DNA from 4 places in the uncultured Anaerobiospirillum sp. genome. Region 2 is predicted to be linked to each of the others. Evidence: predicted binding sites of a transcription regulator. Region 2 holds the regulator's gene; each other region holds the start of a gene.
The links. Region 2 encodes sigma-54, which starts transcription at its own class of promoters, with help from an activator protein. Its sites were predicted from a motif close to TGGCACNGTTTTNGCTT; they were not measured.

Region 1: a site for sigma-54 is predicted at 2,139-2,155, ahead of RDO37_RS08240 (flagellin). Genes of this name have one in related genera too.
Region 3: a site for sigma-54 is predicted at 2,484-2,500, ahead of RDO37_RS03105 (flagellin). Genes of this name have one in related genera too.
Region 4: a site for sigma-54 is predicted at 2,002-2,018, ahead of RDO37_RS05420 (flagellin). Genes of this name have one in related genera too.

What each region holds. Positions count from the first base shown of each region.
Region 1 is NZ_CABTML010000104.1:11,624-17,258, reverse strand. Features, by position in the region: gene RDO37_RS08245 (flagellin) at 1-835, opposite strand, end outside; gene RDO37_RS08240 (flagellin) at 1,040-1,969, opposite strand; gene phoU (phosphate signaling complex protein PhoU) at 2,590-3,270, opposite strand; gene pstB (phosphate ABC transporter ATP-binding protein PstB) at 3,545-4,312, opposite strand; gene pstA (phosphate ABC transporter permease PstA) at 4,589-5,575, opposite strand; gene pstC (phosphate ABC transporter permease subunit PstC) at 5,633-5,635, opposite strand, start outside.
Region 2 is NZ_CABTML010000022.1:2,482-8,116, reverse strand. Features, by position in the region: gene lptC (LPS export ABC transporter periplasmic protein LptC) at 421-993, shown strand; gene lptA (lipopolysaccharide transport periplasmic protein LptA) at 974-1,489, shown strand; gene lptB (LPS export ABC transporter ATP-binding protein) at 1,800-2,525, shown strand; gene rpoN (RNA polymerase factor sigma-54) at 2,536-4,305, shown strand; gene hpf (ribosome hibernation-promoting factor, HPF/YfiA family) at 5,109-5,390, shown strand.
Region 3 is NZ_CABTML010000032.1:7,284-12,918, reverse strand. Features, by position in the region: gene RDO37_RS03110 (transposase) at 1-1,407, shown strand, start outside; gene RDO37_RS03105 (flagellin) at 2,526-2,990, shown strand; gene RDO37_RS03100 (GntR family transcriptional regulator) at 3,940-4,737, shown strand; gene RDO37_RS03095 (GntR family transcriptional regulator) at 5,379-5,635, opposite strand, start outside.
Region 4 is NZ_CABTML010000067.1:66,499-72,133, forward strand. Features, by position in the region: gene ettA (energy-dependent translational throttle protein EttA) at 1-1,150, opposite strand, end outside; gene RDO37_RS05420 (flagellin) at 2,207-3,154, shown strand; RNA gene ssrA (transfer-messenger RNA) at 3,619-3,987, opposite strand; gene nlpI (lipoprotein NlpI) at 4,549-5,635, shown strand, end outside.

The DNA.
Region 1 (5,635 bases), on a different contig from region 2:
TGCGAGCATCGGACTCGTTCTCGGCGATGGAGCTCTGATTGCGAATGGTGCTTTCCATACGATTTTGGATTGCGCCTAGGGCCGCACGCTGTGAATCAACAGCTTCAATCATCTTATCAATGTTGGCTAATGTAACCTGAGCAAGTTCTGCAGAGCTAATACAGAATCGTGCAGTAGAAGTTGCATCAGTAGTTGTCAAGACTAAACCTGCAGCTGCCTTTGCATCGGCTACATTAGCTTTAATTTCAAGGTTTGCCATTTTAGCAATGCCATTCATATGAAAGCCTTCATTAACTTGAAGCTTAATCATATCCTGGGCATTGGCTCCTACCTGAAAGAAATAGTTTCCATTGCCATCTTTCAGAGTATCAAGTGTATTACCAGTTTTACCGCCTAAACCATCTTTAGCACCAAGACTCATCAGAACGTGAGCACCTGCAAAGGTTGTCTTGTGGCCAATACGAGCGACCTCTGCGCAAAGAGCAGTTACTTCCTCTTGCAGTGCCTTACGATCCTTTTCAGTATTGGTACCGTTCGCTGCTTGTACTGCAAGGGTACGGATACGCTGCAGCATGTTGGTGGTCTCATCAAGAGCCCCTTCGATGGTCTGAGCTAAAGCGATACCGTCGTTTGCGTTGCGGTTGCCTTGGTTGAGGCCATTAATCTGAGAGGTTAAACGATCGGCGATCTGGAGGCCTGCTGCGTCATCTTTAGAGCTGTTGATGCGAAGACCTGAGGATAAACGCTGATATGAGGTGTTTAAAGCAAGAGTGGAGTTTGCAAGCTTGCGCTGGGCGTTAATGGAGCTCACGTTAGTGTTAACGTATAAAGCCATATTTCTCTCCTTATATTGTTTCAGTAAAGAGATGGCTTACAAGCTCTATCTCCACCATGTACTATATGCAATCTATGTATTCGTAAATGGCAGTGTATGCCACTTACGAATAAACAGTCTGCAATCTTATAACCGCTTAAATAAGGCCGTTATGGCGGACGGCCTTAAGCGATATGAGAAAACTAAACTTTTAGATACGACCTATTAACCGCCGAGTAAGCTCAGGGCTACGGTTGGACGCTGATTAGCCTGAGACAGAATGGTCTGAGAGGCTTGCTGAATAATCTGGTTCTGAGTTAATGATGCAGTCTCAGATGCAAAGTCTGTATCACGAATACGGCTGCGTGCATCAGACTCGTTCTCAGAAATTGAGCTCTGGTTACGGATGGTGCTTTCCATACGATTTTGGATTGCGCCTAGGGCCGCACGCTTAGAATCGACGATCTCAATCATTTTGTCGATGTTGCCCAAGGTAGCTTGTGCTAAGCTTGCTGAACTGATAACCCAACGTACTGTGCCACCGTTTTTAGATAGGCCAACATCCTTTTCGTTAAATTTAATATTGGCCATTGTCGCAATACCACTCAAGTGGAAACCCTCGGAAATAGCCAAGGTAATCATATCTTGGGCATTTGCGCCGACCTGGAAGAAATACTTGCCAGTGGCATCCTTTAATGTGTCAAGAGGGTTGTTATTACCGTCCTTAGCTCCAACACTCATAAGAACATGAGCGCCTGCAAAGGTTGTCTTTTGACCAATACGGGTAATTTCTGCACAGAGTGAATCAACTTCCTCTTGAAGAGCCTTACGGTCTTTTGCAGTATTGGTACCGTTAGCGGCCTGAACAGCGAGGGTACGGATACGCTGCAGCATGTTGGTGGTCTCGTCGAGGGCACCTTCGATGGTCTGGGCTAAGGCGATACCGTCGTTTGCATTACGGTTGCCTTGGTTGAGACCATTAATTTGGGATGTTAAACGGTCAGCGATCTGCAGACCTGCTGCGTCATCCTTGGAGCTGTTGATACGAAGACCTGATGAGAGTCTTTGGTATGAAGTGTTTAATGCAAGAGTTGAGTTAGCGAGCTTACGCTGAGCGTTAATGGAGCTCACGTTAGTGTTAACGTATAAAGCCATTGCAGTTCTCTCCTTTCGTTATAAGCAGAGAGCCAGCATCACTTTTAATGCCACTCAATCTTGCCGATAAGAAATTCGTGCGTTAAAACGCAGGTAGCTAATAGTTTTAGTAAATCTGTTTTAAGAAAACATCCTAAATGCTGATGTATCCTTATTCTTGATACAACTCAAGCAACGAGCGTACCAATTTACAAAGGCTTATATGGCCTGAATTTACAGTTAAAAATAATTGGCTTGTATGTAAGTTAATGCTCAATAACCATCTTTGCCATGGGCTAAGACATACTTTGCCACTTGAACTATACAGGTGCTCGCGATTTGATCATTGTGTGCGGCAAATGCAGGCGTCTAACAGTTATTTTGTAAGCTTTTGATCGGTAATATATGAAAGGAGTTTTTGGGGATGGCTAGGCTTGCAGTTAAGTTACTGCATTAGTGAAATGACTTGAGGGTGATTGAGTGCTTTTAAGTAAAGGGCATGATATACATGGCCTTGATAAATAGAAAGGGCCTGATATACAGGCCCCACGATTGAACTTCTGGTTGATTTTCACAATCTTTTTAAGCGGCTAGAAGCTATGCCGCCAAGGTGATAAGAATAAACGGCTGAGGTGATAAGACTAAACGGCTAAGGTGCCGGCAACGCTTTGAGCTGCGTGCTTATCTGGGTGCTCACCTAAAACACGGAACACTGCCCAATTGGCAACGTTTACAGCGTGATCGCCAATACGCTCTAAGTACTTGGCAATCATGCACAGGTCGATGATGGTTACGGCGTTATGGTTGTGCTCAACAATGAGGTCAACCATTAAAAGACGAACCTTCTCTAAAAGGTCATCTACCATGTCATCAGCCTCAATAACTGACTTGGCTAAAGCAACATCAGAGTTGGCAAAGGCCTCGACTGACTCCTTTAACATCTTCTGAGCGATGGATGCCATCTCTTCAATAATGGCAAAGTGAGCCTGCTCTTTGAAATCGATGCAGGCAACGATCTCAGCAATATCGCTGGCCTGATCGCCAATACGCTCTAAGTCGGTGATCATCTTTAAAGCTGCAGATACCATGCGCAGGTCAGAGGCAATTGGCTGCTGATGTAAGAAGATGTTTAAGCACATCTGCTCAATCTCACGCTCTTTAGCGTCGATGAGGTTATCTGACTTTTGAATCTTATTTGCCAGATCTATGTCTTTCTCATGTAAAGATTTGATGGCACCTTCTAATGCATCTGAGCATAAGTGGCCCATCTGTACGATCTCATTACCTAAATCTAACAGCTGCTTATTGTAAAGGTCACGCATTGTTTTCTCCTTATCAATACACACACATTGAGGAGCTAGTGGTGCTACCTGAGGACTTATCAAGGCTATTTTGGTCGTAGGACTTATAAAGGCTCTTTTGGTCGTAGGACTGATAAACGGTTCTCTTGTCAGGTAGCAAACTAAATCCTGTAGTCGACTTGCTTAACAACATCTAAAGCTTCTTATGGATACAAAGTAATTAACCCATATTGTTTGTTAAAGCTTTGGAGTGCCGTGTTGACGGTACTGTTTTTTGAGGTTGTAAAAAGTACGATTAACCAAAACGACCGGTGATGTACTCTTCGGTACGCTTGTCTTGTGGCTTGGAGAAGAAGGTGTCGGTGTCGTTGAACTCGACTAAGTCACCAAGTAAGAAGAATGCGGTGTCATCAGAGATACGCACAGCCTGTTGCATGTTGTGGGTAACGATGATGATGGTGTAGTCTTTCTTTAAATCAGCGACTAAATCTTCAATCTTAGAAGTTGAGATTGGGTCAAGAGCGGAAGTTGGCTCATCCATGAGCAAGACGTGTGGCTGAACAGCTAATGCACGAGCGATACACAGACGTTGCTGCTGACCACCAGAAAGCCCTAAAGCTGATGACTTAAGACGATCCTTAACCTCATCAAAGATAGCAGCCTGACGTAAGCTGCGCTCTACGATCTCGTCTAACTCTGCTTTGTTCTTGATGCCGTGAGTACGTGGACCATAAGCGATGTTATCGTACACGCTCATTGGGAATGGGTTAGGCTTCTGGAACACCATGCCTACTTCCTTACGTAAAGCAGACACGTCTAAGTTTGGCTCTAAGATCTCAGTGTCGTAGTACTTAATAGAACCAGAGGTAGTAACGCCATCAACTAAGTCGTTCATGCGGTTTAATGTCTTAATAAAGGTGGACTTACCGCAGCCAGATGGGCCGATGAATGCAGTAACAGCATTTGGCTTGATCTGCATGTTGATGTCTTTGAGAGCATGGTGAGAACCATTGCCGTACCAGAGGTTGAAGTTACTTACGTTGAAAACGATATCTGAGTTCATACTTCTATCCAAATAAGCCGTCACTGACAAGTGAACGACTAAAATCGTGGTGCACACAACACAACTATATTCAGCGCTCCTCCTTTATAGCTTCACTGGAGTTTTCCTTCGCGCTGAGGGCAAGTCTTGATCTTGTGATCTTTTTTGTTGCTTGTGAGCCTGGAATCTTTTTTTTGAGTGAGTCACGTGCATGTTTGTTTTGCTTGCACGTGCTCGTGAGCTTTATGACTTTGGGTTTGCTGTGGACTGCGTTTGTAGCAGTCCACTTAGTGTGTATTAGCGGGCGTTCTTGCCTGCACGACGCTTCATCTGAGCACCAACAGTAGAGGCTGCGATGTTGATGATTAAGCTTAATACAAGCAGGATTGCTGCGATAACGAAAGCAACTTCAAACTTACCCTGCTCTTTTGCGTATACGTACAAAGCTACGGTTAAGGTTGCACCTGAGTTCATCATGCCGTCGATAAAACCGTTTAAGGTGTGGGCAAAGCCGGCGGTGAAGAGCAGAGCTGCAGACTCACCTAACATACGACCGACAGCTAAGATACAGCCAGTTACGATACCGTCTACACAGCAAGGTAAAACTACGGTACGGATAACGCGGAACTTAGCAGCACCTAAACCAAAAGCACCCTCTCTATAGCCTGATGGAACAGTCTTTAAGCTCTCTTGAGTAGTACGGATGACAGTTGGCAGAGTCATGATTACTAAGGTTAAAGCACCTGCCAAAAGTGAGGTCTGAAGACCAAAGAACTGGCAGAAGATGAGCATACCCACAAGACCGTAGATGATAGATGGGATACCTGCTAAGGTCTCAATTGCGTACTCAATGATGTTCACTAAGCGACGTGAAGTTGCATACTCATTTAAGTAGATAGCTGCTCCAACACCCAGTGGCAGCACTAATACTAAAGCTGCGATGATGATGTAAATGGTGTTTAAAATATCTGGCAGCACACCAACAGTACGCTTTAAGTAGCTTGGTGAGCTAGTTAAAATTTCCCATGAGAAGTATGGGATTGACTGAAAGAGAATGTAAGCGATTAAGAAGATAACTAAGCTAGCGGTAAGGCCTGTGCACATGTACATCATGGAACGCATGGCAAAAACATAAAGCTTTCTTTGGGTGGCGTTCTTTGATGGCTCGAAAAGGTGATGGGTATCGCTCATTGAATGACCCTTACGCTTAGTAACTTTAGTTGAAATAGAAACTGATGTGTCTGACATGGTGTATGACTCAGTACAAACTTTGTAATTCAGCACTTGCTAAGTAGATCCATCTACACATGGAGATGGACTACTTTTACTTCAAGCGGCCGACTA
Region 2 (5,635 bases):
GGCATGCAGTGCCCTTCCTAATTTTCCCTGTCTAAACTATTTAACTTTACAAACCTGTCTAGATTTGATGGGTCAAAATAGTGCAGTAATTATGCTAATACACTAAATCGTAGGCTAATTAACAATCATATTGCTTACTTTTGTAAGACGAGTTGTACTGATATTTGCGCATGAGCACAAGTTTGATCAAATTTGCGGCCTGCACGGCAAATTTTGGGCCAATTTTTAGAATAAATAGGCTAGAATGTTTGACTGTTTTCAAGGCTGCCTCAATTAAACATAGCGCTGTTTTTATCTTGGCTAGCTGTTGTGATTTAGCCTATATAGGCTAATCGTTGCTAGTTAAGAATAATGATGTAGGCTCGCCTTGAGTGGTATTAGCTATCAAAGATTTTGGCATTTAATGGGAAGTAATTCTTAATGGGCGTTACTTTAAGATCGATCATCATTGCTGCAATGCTGACTGTTTTAGCAGCTCTGTTGTATCACTTCTCTGGCTTGAAAGGCAGACTGAGCAACGAAGAGATCTCCAATCTCTACCCAACCTTTGTTTCTAAAGGCTTAAAAGCTGAGCTCTACGATCAAGACGGACATATAACCCATTCCATGACAACAGATGAGCTTAAATACCATGAAAACAAAAAGCTCTTAGAAGTCACTGGTATTGATGGTGTTTTCTACGATAAAAACGACGATGGCTCAGCCAAAAATGGCTGGAGGATCAAGGCTAAAGAGGGCGTGATGGTGCATGACAACTATGCCGATTTACGAGGCAATGTCACCGTTAGTCCTTTAGATGTAGACACCTCAGAGATCAAACAAGTTAGTACTAAGAGCGTGCACTTTGACATTAAAAATAAGATCATCAGCTCTAAACAGCAGCTGAGTATCGAAGGCACTAAGTTTACTAACACAGGATCAAATTACGTTATCGATCTGAACAAGAAAACCATAGTAATCAAGGACAAGCCTCATGTGGTCTACAATCCGTAAGATACTGATTACATCTGCAGCTCTTGTAGCTTTCAATAATGCATATGCGTTATCTACAGATAGTAAGCAGTCAATCAACGTTCAATCAGTTGAGCAAAGCGCTGATCTTCAGGCAAACAAGATCGTGTTCTCTGGTGATGTAGAAGCAACTCAAGGCTCTATTAAGCTCACCGCTGATAAAGTAGAGATCATCAGAAATGAAAATGGTGACTTAGAGTCTATCATCGCCTATGGTTCTCCAGTTAACTTCCAACAACAGCAAGATAACGGCAAATACATCAAGGCTCGTGCCCGCACTTTAAGCTACTACCCTCAAAAGACTAGCATCATACTGCAAGGTCGTGCTGTAGTCTGGCAAGGTGAGTCAAAGATGACCGGCGAGCGTATCGAGTACAACATTAACTCACAAAAGCTGCGTGCTGTGAACAACAACAGCCAAGGCGGTCGAGTATCGAGTACTTTTGTGCCAGCTGACTTCAAGAAAGATAACAAGTAAAAAAATAGATGCTAGCTTATAACAGCATCTAAATTTGCTAGATCTTGAGATCTGTAAACACGAAATTTACGTGGCTACAGGATTAAAAAACTAGCAAAGATCCAAGCAAACTCCTAATAGCGAGCTTAGGAATTTAAAGCAGTTTGCATGACTAAGTTTTCTCTTAGTTTTTGGAGTTAAAGTTTTTAAGCTCTTTTATCTTAGTAGTTGTAACAAAGGTAGACATGTCCATTTGGCTATACCCCTCAACTGCATGAATAGAGCTTTAATTAAGCAGCGGTATTAACCGTGGCAATAAACAGGTAACAAGATGAGTCTTTTACAGGCCAACCACCTTAAGAAAACCTATAAAGGACGCGTGGTTGTAAATGATGTAAGCCTCTCCATCGAGAGCGGTTCTATTGTTGGTCTTTTAGGCCCAAATGGCGCAGGTAAAACCACCTCGTTCTATATCATTGTGGGCATTATCTCCACTGAAAATGGCAATGTCATGATCGATGATCAGGACATTACCCACTTACCAATGCACAAGCGTGCATTAGCAGGACTTGGCTACCTGCCTCAGGAAAACTCCATTTTCAGAAAGCTAACTGTAGAAGAAAACATCATGAGTGTGCTTGAACTGCAAAAGCAGCTTAACAAGCACGAGCGCCAAAATAGACTCAACGAGCTTATTGAGGAGTTCCATATTGAGCACATTGCTAAAAGTGCTGGCATGGCTCTCTCTGGTGGTGAACGTCGTCGCGTAGAAATCGCCCGCGCACTCGCTGCCAACCCTAAATTTATCTTGTTAGATGAGCCTTTTGCTGGAGTTGACCCAATCTCCATTTCTGACATTAAGGACATCATCACTCACCTTAAAAATAGAGATATCGGTGTATTGATCACTGATCATAATGTGCGTGAAACTCTTGATGTATGCTCCAAAGCCTACATCGTAAATGCAGGCGAGATTATCGCTAAGGGTAGCGCACAAGAGGTGCTTGAAAACAAGAAGGTACAAGAAGTGTACCTCGGTAAGAATTTCTCTTTATAGGAAAACTTTCATGGCTGGCTTGAAAACATCTCTGCAAATGAGAGCAGTCCAGACACAGACCTTAACTATGACTCCACAGCTGCAGCAAGCAATTCGTCTGCTGCAATTGTCGACTCTAGATCTGCGTCAGGAGATTCAGCTTACTATCGAAAAAAATCCACTTTTAGAGATTGATGAGTCTATCGCTAACTCTAATGTGGACTCGCTTGACGAAATGGCAGAAAACGAGCGTCGTGCCAATGATAGCGAGATCTTTGATCCATTTAGTAATGACGCCTCTTACCAAGGTGCGGACATTGATATGTCTGGCTACAACGAGCACAACGAAGTTGCCTCTGCTGGTGAGCTCATTGGTAAAGATAGTGAGTCACGCGCCGACTACTCTCGCTCACGTAGTGAAGATGACTACTCAGACTATGATCTAACTGGATCCAAGGCTAGCCAAGAATATCTTGATTATGGCTCTGACTATCGCGAGTCAGATGTTGATCTCTCAGCTGCAGATGATGCACTTTCTAATACTGCCCTGCCAGATAGATTAACTGAAGCAGCGATGGACCCTGGTGCCATCTCGACTTTATCTAACCACGATACATTAGCTAGAGATGATAGTGTCTCTGCTAAGTCACGCTCTAAAAACGGCATTACTGGCCTTAACACTGTCTATGAGGGTGAAACCGAAGAGGATTTACGAGATCACCTTACTTGGCAGCTTAACTGCTCTCAGATCCGTGGTCGCGATCGTGAGATTGCCGAGGCTATTATTGATGCTGTAGATGACTCAGGTTATTTAACTGAATCCCTTGAGGACATCGTCTCTGTAGTTATCGGCCGTTATCCAGATACCACAGAAGAAGATGTGGCCATTGTGCTAAAACTCGTACAGCACTTTGATCCATTAGGCGTAGCCTCTCGTACTGTACAAGAGTGTCTGCTCATTCAGATTCGTGAAATGATGCAGACCAATGTAAGCCAAGAGGTCTTGTTTGCTGAGTTAGTAGTCTCTCAGTACCTCGACATGCTCTCAAACCATGACTATCGTGGCTTGTGCAATCAGTTAAGCATCAAAGAAGATCTCTTAAAGAAAGTTATTGAGATCATCGTTTCATTAAACCCACGCCCTGGTAATACTGCAGTTAAGCAAAAGTCAGATTTCATCATTCCTGATGTCTTAGTCGTTAAAGATGAAAATGGCAATTACGATGTTGTCCTTAATCCTGACTCACTGCCACGCGTGCGTTTAAATGAACAGTACAAAGCCCTCTCTTGCTATGCACGCAACGAGCGTGAAAAAGAGTTCTTCAAGAGCAACCTGCAAGAGGCCAATTGGTTTATTCAAAGTATCGCTAAGCGTAACGACACCTTGCTCAAGGTTTCAAAATGCATCATTCAGCATCAGAAAGCCTTCTTAGATCATGGTGAGAGTCGTATGGAGCCTTTAGTGCTTAACGACATCGCTCGCGAAGTTGAGATGCATGAGTCAACTATCTCACGTGTGACTACTGAAAAGTATCTGTTTACCTCTCGTGGTACCTTTGAGCTTAAGTACTTCTTCTCTTCTCACGTTAGCACCGAAAGTGGCGGTACAGCCTCTTCAACTGCAATACGTGCAGAGATCAAATCACTCATCTCAAAGGAAAATCCACGCAGACCATACTCTGATAATCAGATCGCCGTGCTGCTTAAAGAAAAGGGCTATTGTGTGGCTCGCCGTACCATCGCTAAATACCGCGAGTCTATTGGTATCGGCTCTTCCTCACAGCGTAAGCGTCTTGTATAAACCATCGCCACTCAAAGCGGCACTAACGAGACGAAACGAAACACGAGACGAAACGCCACTACAACTCCCCATCGCCCCATTGTCAGCTAAAAACGAGCACTTTGGGGCCTATGCCCAAAACTACTTTGGGCATAAACCCCAAAGAGAATTTGGACATAGCCCCCAAAAAGAATTTGGGCATAATACCCTGCCTCATGAGTTTTAACTCATGCACCCCATCTAGACTAAAAAGATCACCACAACATCTTTGGATCATTTGAGTGAAAGTCGCCCCAAAAGATCACAAGATGGTATTAATACCAAGATCACCACAGGATCAATCAAGGATCACATATATTTTTGTCTTTGGCTTATATATGACTTTTGATTGCTGCGTTTTCCTAAGGCTTGTCCATGCCCTAGAAAAAAGCGTAAAGACCATTTCGGGATCTGCATCTAAGATTTGCTAAGTTTAAGACCCCATAAGGCTTTGATTTAGTTAATATGAAATCAAAGGTTGTCATGCAACTCTCTTACGGGCCCTCGACGAGCCCTTCCCCTTAATTTGACACCGTCGCTGACTATATTTTCCTTTTGAACAGTTTTGCGACTACGGGAGTCAAGTTAAGTAACCAGCTATCGAATTGTTCTGACAGAACCTCTTTAGCTTCTTTGCAGTAGGAACCACTGTTATACGTAGTCTTTTACTTGATACTGCTATGGATTGATTATTTTGGGACTGCGTAGTACCAATAGTACAGTAACGGCGGTGGACGTCGGCCACACTCTCGGTATCCAACTAGGTTGGGTTAAGGATCAGATATATGCAGATTAACATCCAAGGTGTAGGACTTAAAGTCACAGACGCTCTTCATGACTATGTTACAGAGAAGTTCACCAAACTCGAGCGTAAAGGCGATGTTATCACTTCCATTGCTGTTACCCTGACAGTTGAGAAGCTCCAGCAAATCGCTAAAGCAGACCTCAACGTTTCTGGCGGTACACTGCATGCCGAAGCTGAGGATGAGAGCATGTATGCAGCCATCGATGCCTTAATCGACAAAGTTGATCGTCAGTTAGTCAAGTACAAAGAGAAACACGAGTAACCGACGGGCATTTGCAGATTCACTTTCATAACAAAAGCCTTTGAGAGGCATGGCTACAGCGCCCCCTATTCCCAGAACTAGCAAGAGATTGTAGGAAAACTCTTGCATCTGACAACTCAAAGGACTTTTGTTCGTTACTAAACAGCAGAAATAACCACCCCAGGCTCAGTTGAGCCAACGATTCTGCTACAAAGGTTTAAGTTAGTAACCCGAGGCCCCGTAAGGCCTTATGCAGTAGAGCATAA
Region 3 (5,635 bases), on a different contig from region 2:
GGCGAAGCTAGGAAATATGGTCTTTGTCCTCATGCCTACAATGCTTCTACAGTATCAGGCTTTCGTAATGCAGATAAGAACGATAATCACGATGCTCGTGCAATTTATCAAACATATCTAACATCTCTCATTTGTGGCCCAACTACAGATATCAAAGAGGTCGTGCTTAAAAATGAGGATGAAGCAGCTCTTGCCAGTCTTCTTACACTTAAAGAACAAAGCACAAAGAGCCTAACTATGGCAAATAATAGGCTTAAGGCGTACCTTAACGAAAGAGGTTACAAGGTAGCTCCGCAAGAAAGTCCAATAATGTATGCGAAGCATTTGATAGTAACTACGATTCTCGCATCTAACGCTAGAAACCTGCTTCTTAAAGATAATGAACAAGAGAATGATCTTCTTGAACATGAGTTTGACTCAAGAGTCCATAATCTAATCATAAAAGATCCAAGCTTTTTATCTCATATGCTTGAAGCAAAGATGAGCATTCACGACGTAGTAAAGATCAATACAACGCACATCTATTTAAAGGACTTATACAACTGTCTAAAGATTGACTCACAAGTGGATGCATCTATTAAGCGATTCGCATTTTTTGACCTATTGGCCCATGATCTTATGGCTGTTAAAGGTATTGGACCTACACTTGCAACTGGAATACTTGCACACGTCGCACCGCTTATTAATGCAGATCTTTCAAGAAAGGCTATTTTAAAGTACGTAGGCTGCGTTCCAAAACATACTGGTACTGGCGGTGTAACCGTTCAGCTAGGCATTAGTAAGAGAGGCTTGCCTGAGCTAAAAAGATGTCTTTACCAAGCTTCAATGAATATTTTAAATGTTCATTTGAAGGCATGGAAAAAGTCCAAAAAGGAAGGTTATGAAGTACGCTCATGGGTTATTGATAAGGTAATTCGTGGAATCCCTAATAAGAAGATTGCTGTGTCAATTTCTAATAGACTTTTACAGATAGCAATCATCATTCTTAAAGGTAACAAGTATGATCAGAACCTTGATAAACACCTTGTTGTAAGAGTGTTTAATGACAGCAAGCAAGAGTGGGTTCCTTTAGCTCCTCCTAAAGTAGTTCCGTCATATGTACCAGAAATGCATCATAGCTATGATGTGCCTTGGTATAAAGGCGATGATAGCTACATTAGGTACGAAGCCAAAAAACCAGTACTTTTAAGCCTATCTCAATACAATCAGTCATTAACATTAAAAGAGCGTGACAGCTTAATCAAAGAGCACAAAAAGAGAATGAAAACTGTGGAAGCCGGAGCCGCAATCTCAGGCGCAAAGTTAGAGGCTAATGCTAAGAGAAAGAAAGCAAAAGCCTCGACTGCTGGAAAGACTACCAACAAGACTATATCAGAGTTGAAGTCTGACGACCTGCCTGACCTTTAGTGCAGGCTGCCAGCGTATGCCGGCCCACACCATTTGGCTCACTAAACTATAGGACACGACATACCGTGTAACCAGATTAAGCAAAGTATCGGTCGGCGGGTCCCTTTGTCGGACCCGCCGACCCTTTCCCATTGTCACTGCTACATATCTATGTCAAGGCTACCCTACGGCGCAGCCTAAGCGGCTGCGGCCTTGACATAGATATGTAGCAGTTAACCGCCTCTTTCGGGAGGCCCCATAAACTGTTGCATAAGTCTCTTTTTTCGTATCGATCACCAGAACACTCGGAATTCACATTCTTAAAGTCAAATCTCGAGCGACTTAAGCTACAACCAGGGCTCATAAACGGACCAGTCGTTGACACAGATCCTTTAATTATTGTCAACAATAAAGACATACCATAGAGTCGTTCCGTAAGAGAACTTTCGCCGTCCCAAATGAGTCAGCAAAGATGAACTTATCAACCAAGCATGTATCAATAACAACTGTTTGCGAAAAGAAGAATAGCTAACACTAGACATTCATGAAGTCGGATCTTGTATTGGTACAGAAGGAATGTGCTATGGTTTAACCAGTCTTAGAAGCATATAACTAGAGCGCTAATTTGATCCTGGTGCATTAAGCGCCACAGGGATCGTGCGCCCAAAATTTGACCAAACTTAACTAAATCTAAGCCCTCATATGAGAGGCATTACATAGGTCATGTTGTTCTAAGACTAGGCTATGCCGACACAATAGCACATGGTTGAGAAGTTATTTTTTGCAGTAGTATTGTCGCCAATTTTTACGTTTAAAGACCCTATCACAGTACCCTACCAAAACCATTAAGCGGCCGTAATATTAGCCTGGCATCAGCCAGCGCTTCGCTTATATATGCGCATTTTGTATGAAGAGAGAATATCTGCAGGTACGCTCTCTCAACTTAAGCAGCACTAACGTGCTGTATTTTTAAAAGTGGTTTCGCAGCGGCAATGCTTGCCGCTGCTGCAACCATAAATGTTGCATGAGCCGAGAGGGGCTCATGCGCTTTTGTAGATTTGACGCTCAGAATCGCGTCAAATCTTTTGCTGCTGTTCTGGCACGCTATCTGCTGTATAAAAAGTACTTGACTGGATGATTTGTTTCACATAGGCTCAAATAAGGGCGATACTATCAGTTTCGGCCTTGTAAACCTTCAGTTCTCTGCTGCTGCACAAAAGGCTGGTATTGCAGCAGGTGAGTTTGTAGATCAAGCTGCTGCTGATAAGGCTTTCGTAAAGGCTGCTAACGGCGATACTATGAAGGTAAACTTCACTGGCGCAGGCATGGCGGCTAATATTATTGATTATATGGATAAGATGATTGGCTACGTTGATAGTCAGCGTGCCGATTTAGGTGCCATCCAAAATCGTCTTGAGAGCTCTATCCGCAACCAGTCAAACGTTGCTGCTAACGAAGCTGATGCACGCTCACGTATTCGTGATGCTGACTTTGCTGAAGAGTCTGCTAACCTTTCACAGCAGTCAATCATTCAGCAGGCTGCAGCCTCTATGCTGATGCAGGCTAACACCCGTCCTCAGCTGGGCTTAAGCCTCTTAGGCTAGTCAATTCTTTCTTACGACTAATTAGTTAGTCAAAAGCCCCAGAACCTTGACAGGTACTGGGGCTTTTTCGTTTTTGCGCAGTATTTAATATGCCAAGAATAGCGTACATGGTCTGCTCAACTTTTCACATGCTTAGTGAAGAGCGATTTAGCATGCAAAGAACTATTTACTACATGAGCTTTTGGTCTTGTGTCACGAGTTTGGTAGAGGGATTTAGCATGCAAAGAATTGCTTACTACACATGCCTTTTGAAGTTAACGGCTATTTGCACAGTAATTCTTTGCAAAGAATTATGTACTACGTGCGCTCTTTAGGATGGGGCACATGGTTGGCGGAGCGATATATTTGCAAAGATTGGCGTAGTACTTGGGCATTTGGTATGGGTACTGTTGCTACCGAGTTAATATGCAAAGATTTTTGAGACGCTGATAAGTTGTAGTTAGGCTACTGTATGGGTATGTAGATTTAGGAAAGAGTGGTGGTTTTTTGGATTTTTGCGAGAGGCGTTTCACAATATGCTAATATACTTGTGTAAAATATCTTAACTAAAAACTAGGATACTAGTAGTCAAGTATTGTGCTATGTACGCTGTTATGTAGGGTTTACTCAGATGAACCTTGGTTGCGATAATGTCGTAATTAGGCTTAATTGCGTGATTTTGCTATAATTGATAAAGTTTGTTGATGTACTAAAGAGAACTGCTTTTACTTACATTGATTGTGGTTATGTAAAAGTAAGTGAATAATCAGCTTAACTAGTAACTAGTATACTAGGCGACAGGTGTCGACATATCGGCTTGATTCACTTTGGTAGTGTGCCATCTTCAGTTGTGGAAGCCTTTGAGATCTTAGTATTTTGAAAGGTATATAGACCTTTGTTGTACTTACTATTTGATCTTTGGCTTTGCTAAACATGGTAGCTATCACTAGTAATACAAAGAGGTTTTGTAATGTCAGTTGCAGGAGTTCACAATCTTCCAAAGCTTAGACTATCGCCAAAGAAAGTCATTAGCCCACAAATTCACGACTTCCTGCGTAAGCAGATTACTGAAACCAATTTAAAGCCTGGCACCATTCTGTCTGAAAACTCTCTTTCAGAGCACTTCAACGTCTCCCGTCAGCCAGTACGTGAAGCCTTAATGCGTCTTAGCTATGAAGGCTTATTATCTGTACTGCCACAGCGCGGTTCTATTGTTGAGCACATCTGCATTAAAGAGCTCTACCAAACTGTATTTGTTCGTTGCGCTATCGAAAAAGAGTGCGTACGCAACTTTGCAAATCTTACTGATGCCGAGAAGAAGAGCCACTTAGAGACTTTAAACAAAGTGCTGAACATGCAGCGCAATGTTGTTAAAGACAGCAAGTTAAAGTCCGAGTACTTGCGTTTAGACGACCTTTTCCACAAGAAGCTTTGCTCTATCTCAGGTGCTGATATGGCCTGGGAGACTGTACAGGGAATCAAGGGACAGATGGATCGTATTCGCTTCTTATCCTTTGACTTACGTGGCCACACTGATGGGATTACTAACGAGCATCAAGAAATCTATGATGAACTCGCTAAAGACAATCTTGATAAGGCCATTGAGCTGTTACATATCCACCTGCATAAGATCTTAGATACCCACAAAGATATAATGCGCAACTTCAGCGATTGGTTTACTCCAGAGTCTATCGCTTTAGTAACTGGTGGCGCTGATTTTGAAGATGACAATACCTACGTATCTGTTGACGAGGAAGACGATATCTAGGCACTTTGGCGGCATGGACTTGCTACTAAAAAGCTAAAGTCTATGCCCTATTTATCCAAAGCCCCAACCACATAACCTAGTCTTTTGGGTCATTCGTGCCATCATGTTGGTTGGACTATCAGCTCCTTGCTGCATCTCGTTGCTACATAGCGTTGTGCATCTCTTTATTGCACATCTTTACCGCATATCTTTGTATTTCTGACCATGCTATGCACTGTCATCTTTGATGCATAGCATTGGCTTTTAGCCTAACAAGTCCCCTGTGCTCTTACCTTCTTGCTAGTCTTATCTTCTTTGCGGTCTTATCTTCATAGTGACATACTTTGCAATGGCGTATGACTTTCATCTTTCTGTCTTACTTTAGCGTTCGCATAGCGCATCATAGAGTGCGCGTATAGCGCTCTCTATTAATTTAGCACTCAATGTACGTAAATGCTTTAAATGTCGCTGTATGAGCGTCTAGGCAATCTCTTTCGTGGTTTGACCGAGTGTGGGCGTTTTAGTTTATTGGGGTTTTGGTGGGCATTTGTTGTTTTTTGTTGTGCGTGTAAAGACAGCAAAGCCTGCTCGATGGCAGGCTTGAGGGGCTGAGCGTTAGTGCTTAACTTTGTGTTTAGCATTTATGTTTAGCTTGGCTCAGCTTAGTTTTCTGGTTCGAACCACTCTGAATACTGCTGACGAATTGAGACATGGGTTTGCATGATCTCGTGCAGGTGATAGCGTAACAGGCGCTTAGCCTCTTCAATATCACCTTTATCGATGGCCTTAACTACCTCTTCATGTTCGGCAATAAGCTTCTCAATTGGCGAGATCGGGTGATCTGAGCCCATAGCTAAATAACGAATACGATCAAGCTGTCCTTTAATCGATTGAATGGCATCCCAAGTCATAGAGCAAT
Region 4 (5,635 bases), on a different contig from region 2:
CACCGAGCTTGATCTCACCTGAATCAGGCTTCTCAATACCAGTGATCATACGGAACAGAGTGGACTTACCAGCACCGTTAGGACCGATGATACCAACGATAGAGCCCTTAGGCAGAGTGAAGGATAAATCATCGATCAGTACTTGACCGTCATAAGCCTTAGACAGGTTCTTGACCTCAAGTACAGAGTCACCTAAACGAGGCCCTGGTGGAATGTACAGCTCGTTGGTTTCGTTACGCTTTTGATACTCAACAGATGAGAGCTCCTCAAAGCGCTGCATACGAGCCTTAGACTTAGCCTGACGGCCACGAGCACCCTGACGAACCCACTCAAGCTCGCGCTCGATGGAACGACGACGTGCGCTCTCAGTATTCTCTTCAATTTGCAGACGCTGATCTTTTTGCTCAAGCCATGAAGAGTAGTTACCCTGCCAAGGGATACCCTCACCACGGTCAAGTTCTAAGATCCAGCCAGCTACGTTGTCAAGGAAGTAACGATCGTGGGTTACTGCGACAACGGTACCTGGGTACTGGTGTAAGAACTGCTCAAGCCAATCAACAGACTCAGCATCAAGGTGGTTGGTAGGCTCGTCAAGAAGCAGCATATCTGGACGCTCTAAGAGCAGACGGCATAATGCTACACGACGACGCTCACCACCTGATAAAACCTTAATCTGACGATCAAAGTCAGGTAAACGCAGAGCATCAGCTGCACGATCAATCTGGCTGTCGAGGTTGTGACCATCGTGAGCCTGAATGATAGCCTCGAGCTTAGCCTGCTCTTTAGCTAGTGCATCAAAGTCAGCGTTTTCATCGGCATACTCAGCGTAAACCTCATCGAGGCGCTTGAGTGCATCATTAACCTCGCCAAAAGCCTCCTGAATAACCTCTTTAATGGTCTTCTCTGGATCAAGCTTCGGCTCTTGAGGAAGATAGCCGATTTTAATGCCCGGTTGTGGACGTGCCTCACCCTCATAGTCCTGGTCAACGCCAGCCATGATCTTGATTAAGGTGGACTTACCGGCGCCGTTCAGACCAAGAACGCCGATCTTTGCACCCGGGAAGAAAGACAGGGAAATGTTGTTTAAGATTTGTCTCTTCGGGGGCACAATTTTGCCCACACGATTCATAGTGAAAATGAATTGAGCCATATCACCCTCAAGTAATGAACAATCTCTTGATCTTATCAGTTTTGCAGCCTATAAGCCACTGCAAAAGCCTAAGCTGGCACCTAATTGCCATAAAAACGCCGTTTAAGACATATTTAGAAAGCTTTGTTCTACTTAGAGGTACTCCATAATTACAACAAGTAAGGCCACTAACTAGTCCTTAGCGTAACCTCATGTAATGTCTCTGTGCCTTGAACATATAAATATGGGACCTTCTATTTAGCCAAGATCTAACTGAACTCTATATTCTTTTGCCAAGATCGCCGTTAGTTGCCGCTCACTTAAGATCTTAAGATCTCAAGATCTCAATTGCCACGATCGCAAGATCGTCGTCAGTCCTATAAATGCCAATTGGCAAGATCGTAAAGAGTCTAAAAGTATGACGCTTATAAAGATCGTGGCAAAGATACTTTTGCTTACGGCAAGATCGTTACACCATAAAGATGCTTACTCACAACAAGATCGTCAAACAATAAAGATGCTTGCTGACGGTAAGATCGTCACACCATAAAGATGCTTACTCACGGCAAGATCGTCAAACAATAAAGATGCTTGCTCAAAGCAATATTGTTACATCATAAAGATGCTAGCTCACGGCAAGATCGCGACACATTTAAGCAGTAGTTAGCTGGCAAGATCATGACAGTAAGTGGCAACACATCGTTAGTTTATGGCGGCAAAAACTAACGGCACACTCTCTTAGTACGTGGATTATCTTTGCCAAGAGGTGATGAGTGTAATACTCATACTTTGCTTGTCGTGAATCATGCAAATATGAGCTTTAGCTGATTTGATTAAGTTTTAGCCTAGGATAGGGAGTGCTTTTTGAAATTTGGCACGTATAGTGCTTTATTATGAGTAGCCCTGAAGCGATATGAGATTAATTTAATTCCAGGGCCCAGCGTAAGCTGGTCGATTCCCTGTCCAGGACTTGCTCCCGCACAGAAGAGAGCTGTGCGAGTGACAGGGTGTCACTGCAGATGATTCTGCTGTGTTCTCAGGCTTGTATAGCCTGATATTAAAAATAGGGTTCAGATTATGCCATTATTTATTAACACCAACGTTTCTTCGCTGTACGCTCAACGTGCAGCGCAGCGTGCTAACGACGCGCTCGACATCTCATACCAGAGATTATCCTCAGGTCTGCGTATCAATCGTGCTAAAGACGATGCAGCAGGCATGCAGGTTTCTAACAACCTTACCACTCAGCTTGATGGTCTTACCCAGGGTAACCGTAATGCTCAGGATGGTCTTGCTTTTGCCCAGACTATCGAAGGTGCTTTAGACGAAGTTACCAACATGCTGCAGCGTATCCGTACCCTTGCTGTTCAGGCATCTAACGGTACCATGTCAGATCAAGACCGTAATTCTTTACAGGTTGAAGTAACTCAGTTAGCCGACGAAATTACCCGTATCTCAAACGATACTACTTTCGCTGGCGCAGACGTTTTAAACGGCAACGCCTCTATTTCCCGTTTCCAGGTTGGTGCAGACCCATCTTCCATCATTGAGATGGACTTACGTGACGGTACCGATATTAACGGTATTGTTAAGATGCTCGTTCGCTACACTGGCAAAGATGAGTTTACTAACCCAATGGTTACCGATCCAGCAAATCCAGGTGGCCATGCTCTAAATCTTAAGTTTGAAGACATCTTCAAGAATAACGGTACCAACCCAGGTATTCGTGTGGAGAAGGCTTCTGCTGCTCAGGCAACCTTAGCCGGTATCGATGGTCTTATTAACGCCATTGACCGTAAGCGTGCTGAGCTTGGTGCTATGCAGAACCGTCTTGAGGCTACTGTACGTAACCAAGAGTCTGTTAAGGAAAACGTTGCATCTTCACGTGCAACCATTCGTGATACCGACTTTGCTGAAGAAACTGCTAACTTAACTCAGCAGCAGATCATTCAGCAGGCTACTGCTACTATTCTTACTCAGGCCAATCAGCGTCCACAGATTGCCCTGTCATTAATGCAGAAATAGTATCTAAAGATTCTGAACTCTTATTATTCGTAGTTATCTGGCATGCTTTATTGCATGCCATATTAGTTGCGATCCCTGCCATCGTGCCGCATAGGTACGGTGGTTTTTGCGTTTGTGCGAAAGTGCAAACACGCCGCTCTCTCTATCAGGTCATTACCTACCTGAGCCTCTCGCTAGCCTCTCATATCTACCCCTTTCTAACTCTTACAAATAGAGCTCAGCCCATAGGCCAGATCAACGCTATCCATACTCTTTCACGCTACGTGAACAACACTGTAGGCAAAGTACATACGCCACTAGAGGCTTATATATTCCTAGCTCATTATATCGATTGCAGATGTTGCAGACCGTAGGTCGGACGCTGTCTTAGTGGTGTTGACGTTTGGGTTTTACGCGCCCTGAAAACAACAAGCCCCGGTAGGGTCGATGCCTTACCGGGGCTTGTTGATTCAGAATTCTGTCTCTGGTGGAGGTGGTGGGATTTGAACCCACGTCCCAAAAGACTCTACCGTCAGTACTACATGTTTAGACTTCTCTTTGATCTTAGTACCGGCTGCGGAGAGTCACGCCACCGAGTACCCAGCTTGAAAAAATCTTTAATGCTTCCATCTCAAGCGGGACTTCCACACGAGCTGCTGAGAAACTGACACCGGCAATTTGCTAAGCGACAACAGCAGGGCTTATGCTCCGATGGCTTTAAGGCAGGTTATTAAGCTGCTAAAGCGTAGTTTTCGTCGTTTGCGACTATTTTAACGGATTTTTTAACGAGGCCAATCCACCCTCGACATGCACCTCGGGCTCGGTAACTTCCGGTCGAATCCAGAATCACCCCCACGAGTGCCCTGATTATAGGATTACTCTTATGTCTTTGCAAGCGTTTGCCATAAATTTCGCATTCTTGCAGTGATATAGCTTGCAAATGTTTAACTCAATCGCAGAGCATTATTTTTCAATTGAAAAATAATGCTTTGCGATCTCTTTGTAAAGAAGTGGATACAGTCTGCATCTAAGCTTTTGCTAAGAAAAAAGGAGTAGGCTTTACCATGGGCTTTTGAGGAGTCCATGACTCCTTAGCATAAAGGCGCATTTATGTAGCTAAGTGTCTAAGAAAATGTCGCTTAGGACTCTTTTATGCACGTTTTCAGGTAGTTTTACTCACATATGCCTTTGTGCATATCATCAAAGAGCTATTGTTGCTACAATTTACGCATTACTCGCTTGCATGCAGAATAGATTGGTCTTGTCTGCATCTTGCTACAGTTGCTTTTCAAAAAGGGCTTGTTTGTTCTGATGGCTAGCACATGTGGCGCTATTCACATGGCATCAGCCTTAGCACATGCGTTAGTTGTTAGGATTATTTAGAGCGTCTTGTATTTGCTTGTTTAGGTGGCATCATGTCCGACAATTTGTTTAAGAAACTTTGGTCAAAGCATAGGCTTAAGCTAGCCCCTGCTCTTGCACTTATATTTTTGTCAGGATGTGTTTCTAATCAAAATGCCTTTGACCCACCTCTAAGCTCTGAATTCTCAGTAAGTAATGATGATATTGTCTTAGTTGACATTGATCTTGTTGAGCGCGAGCAATATCAAATCCTCATTGGTCAGATGACCTCAATGCTCGGCAAGGGCGATCTTACCCACGAGCAAAAGGCTCAGATTCTCTATCAATTGGGCTTGCTCTATGACCGTTTAGGTATGGACGCAACTGCTAGAACCATGTTCATGAACTCACTAGTAGAAGTCCCAGACTATGCCCGTTCATATAACTTCTTAGGCATTTACTTAGCAAGCTCAGAGCGCTTTGCTGAGGCTTATGATGCCTATGATGCGGTGTTAGAGATTGACCCAAAAGAAGTTTATGCATACTTCAATCGTGGTATAGCTTTGTACTATGGCAATCGTGCTGAATTAGGCGTTCAAGATCTGGTTAAGTTTTATGAGCTAGACAAGAACGATCCTTTCCGTCTGGCATGGCTGTACATCTTAGATCGTGAAGTTGATGGACAAGAGATCGCTCGTCAAAAGTTAATCGAGCGACGTAATGCTATCGAAAAGAAAGTGCCATGGGGTCTTGAGGTATTAGACTTATTATCCGGCAAGATCTCTGGTCACGATCTGATTGAGTCAGTGCGTACTGCTAATATTGAGCCTTTAGAGCGTGCACGCCGTTTATGTGAAGCATACTTCTACATGGCTAAAGAAGCTGCTTATAAAGGTGAGTATAAGCAGGCTTATGATCTCTTCCATCTATGCCTTGCTACTAATGTTTCAGGCTATCTTGAGTATCGCTATGCACGTTTAGAGATCGCTCGTTTTGAGCGTATGGAGCAGGTGCAAAAGGCTGATCAGCTCGCCACAGAGAAACAAAAGGAGCGTGAAGAGCTCCTAAAGAGGCAAGCTCAAGAGGCTCATAAGTATTTTCAGATGCTCAATCAGAAACGAAAAGAGTCTGAAAACAAGAAGATCCAAAACTCCACTTTAG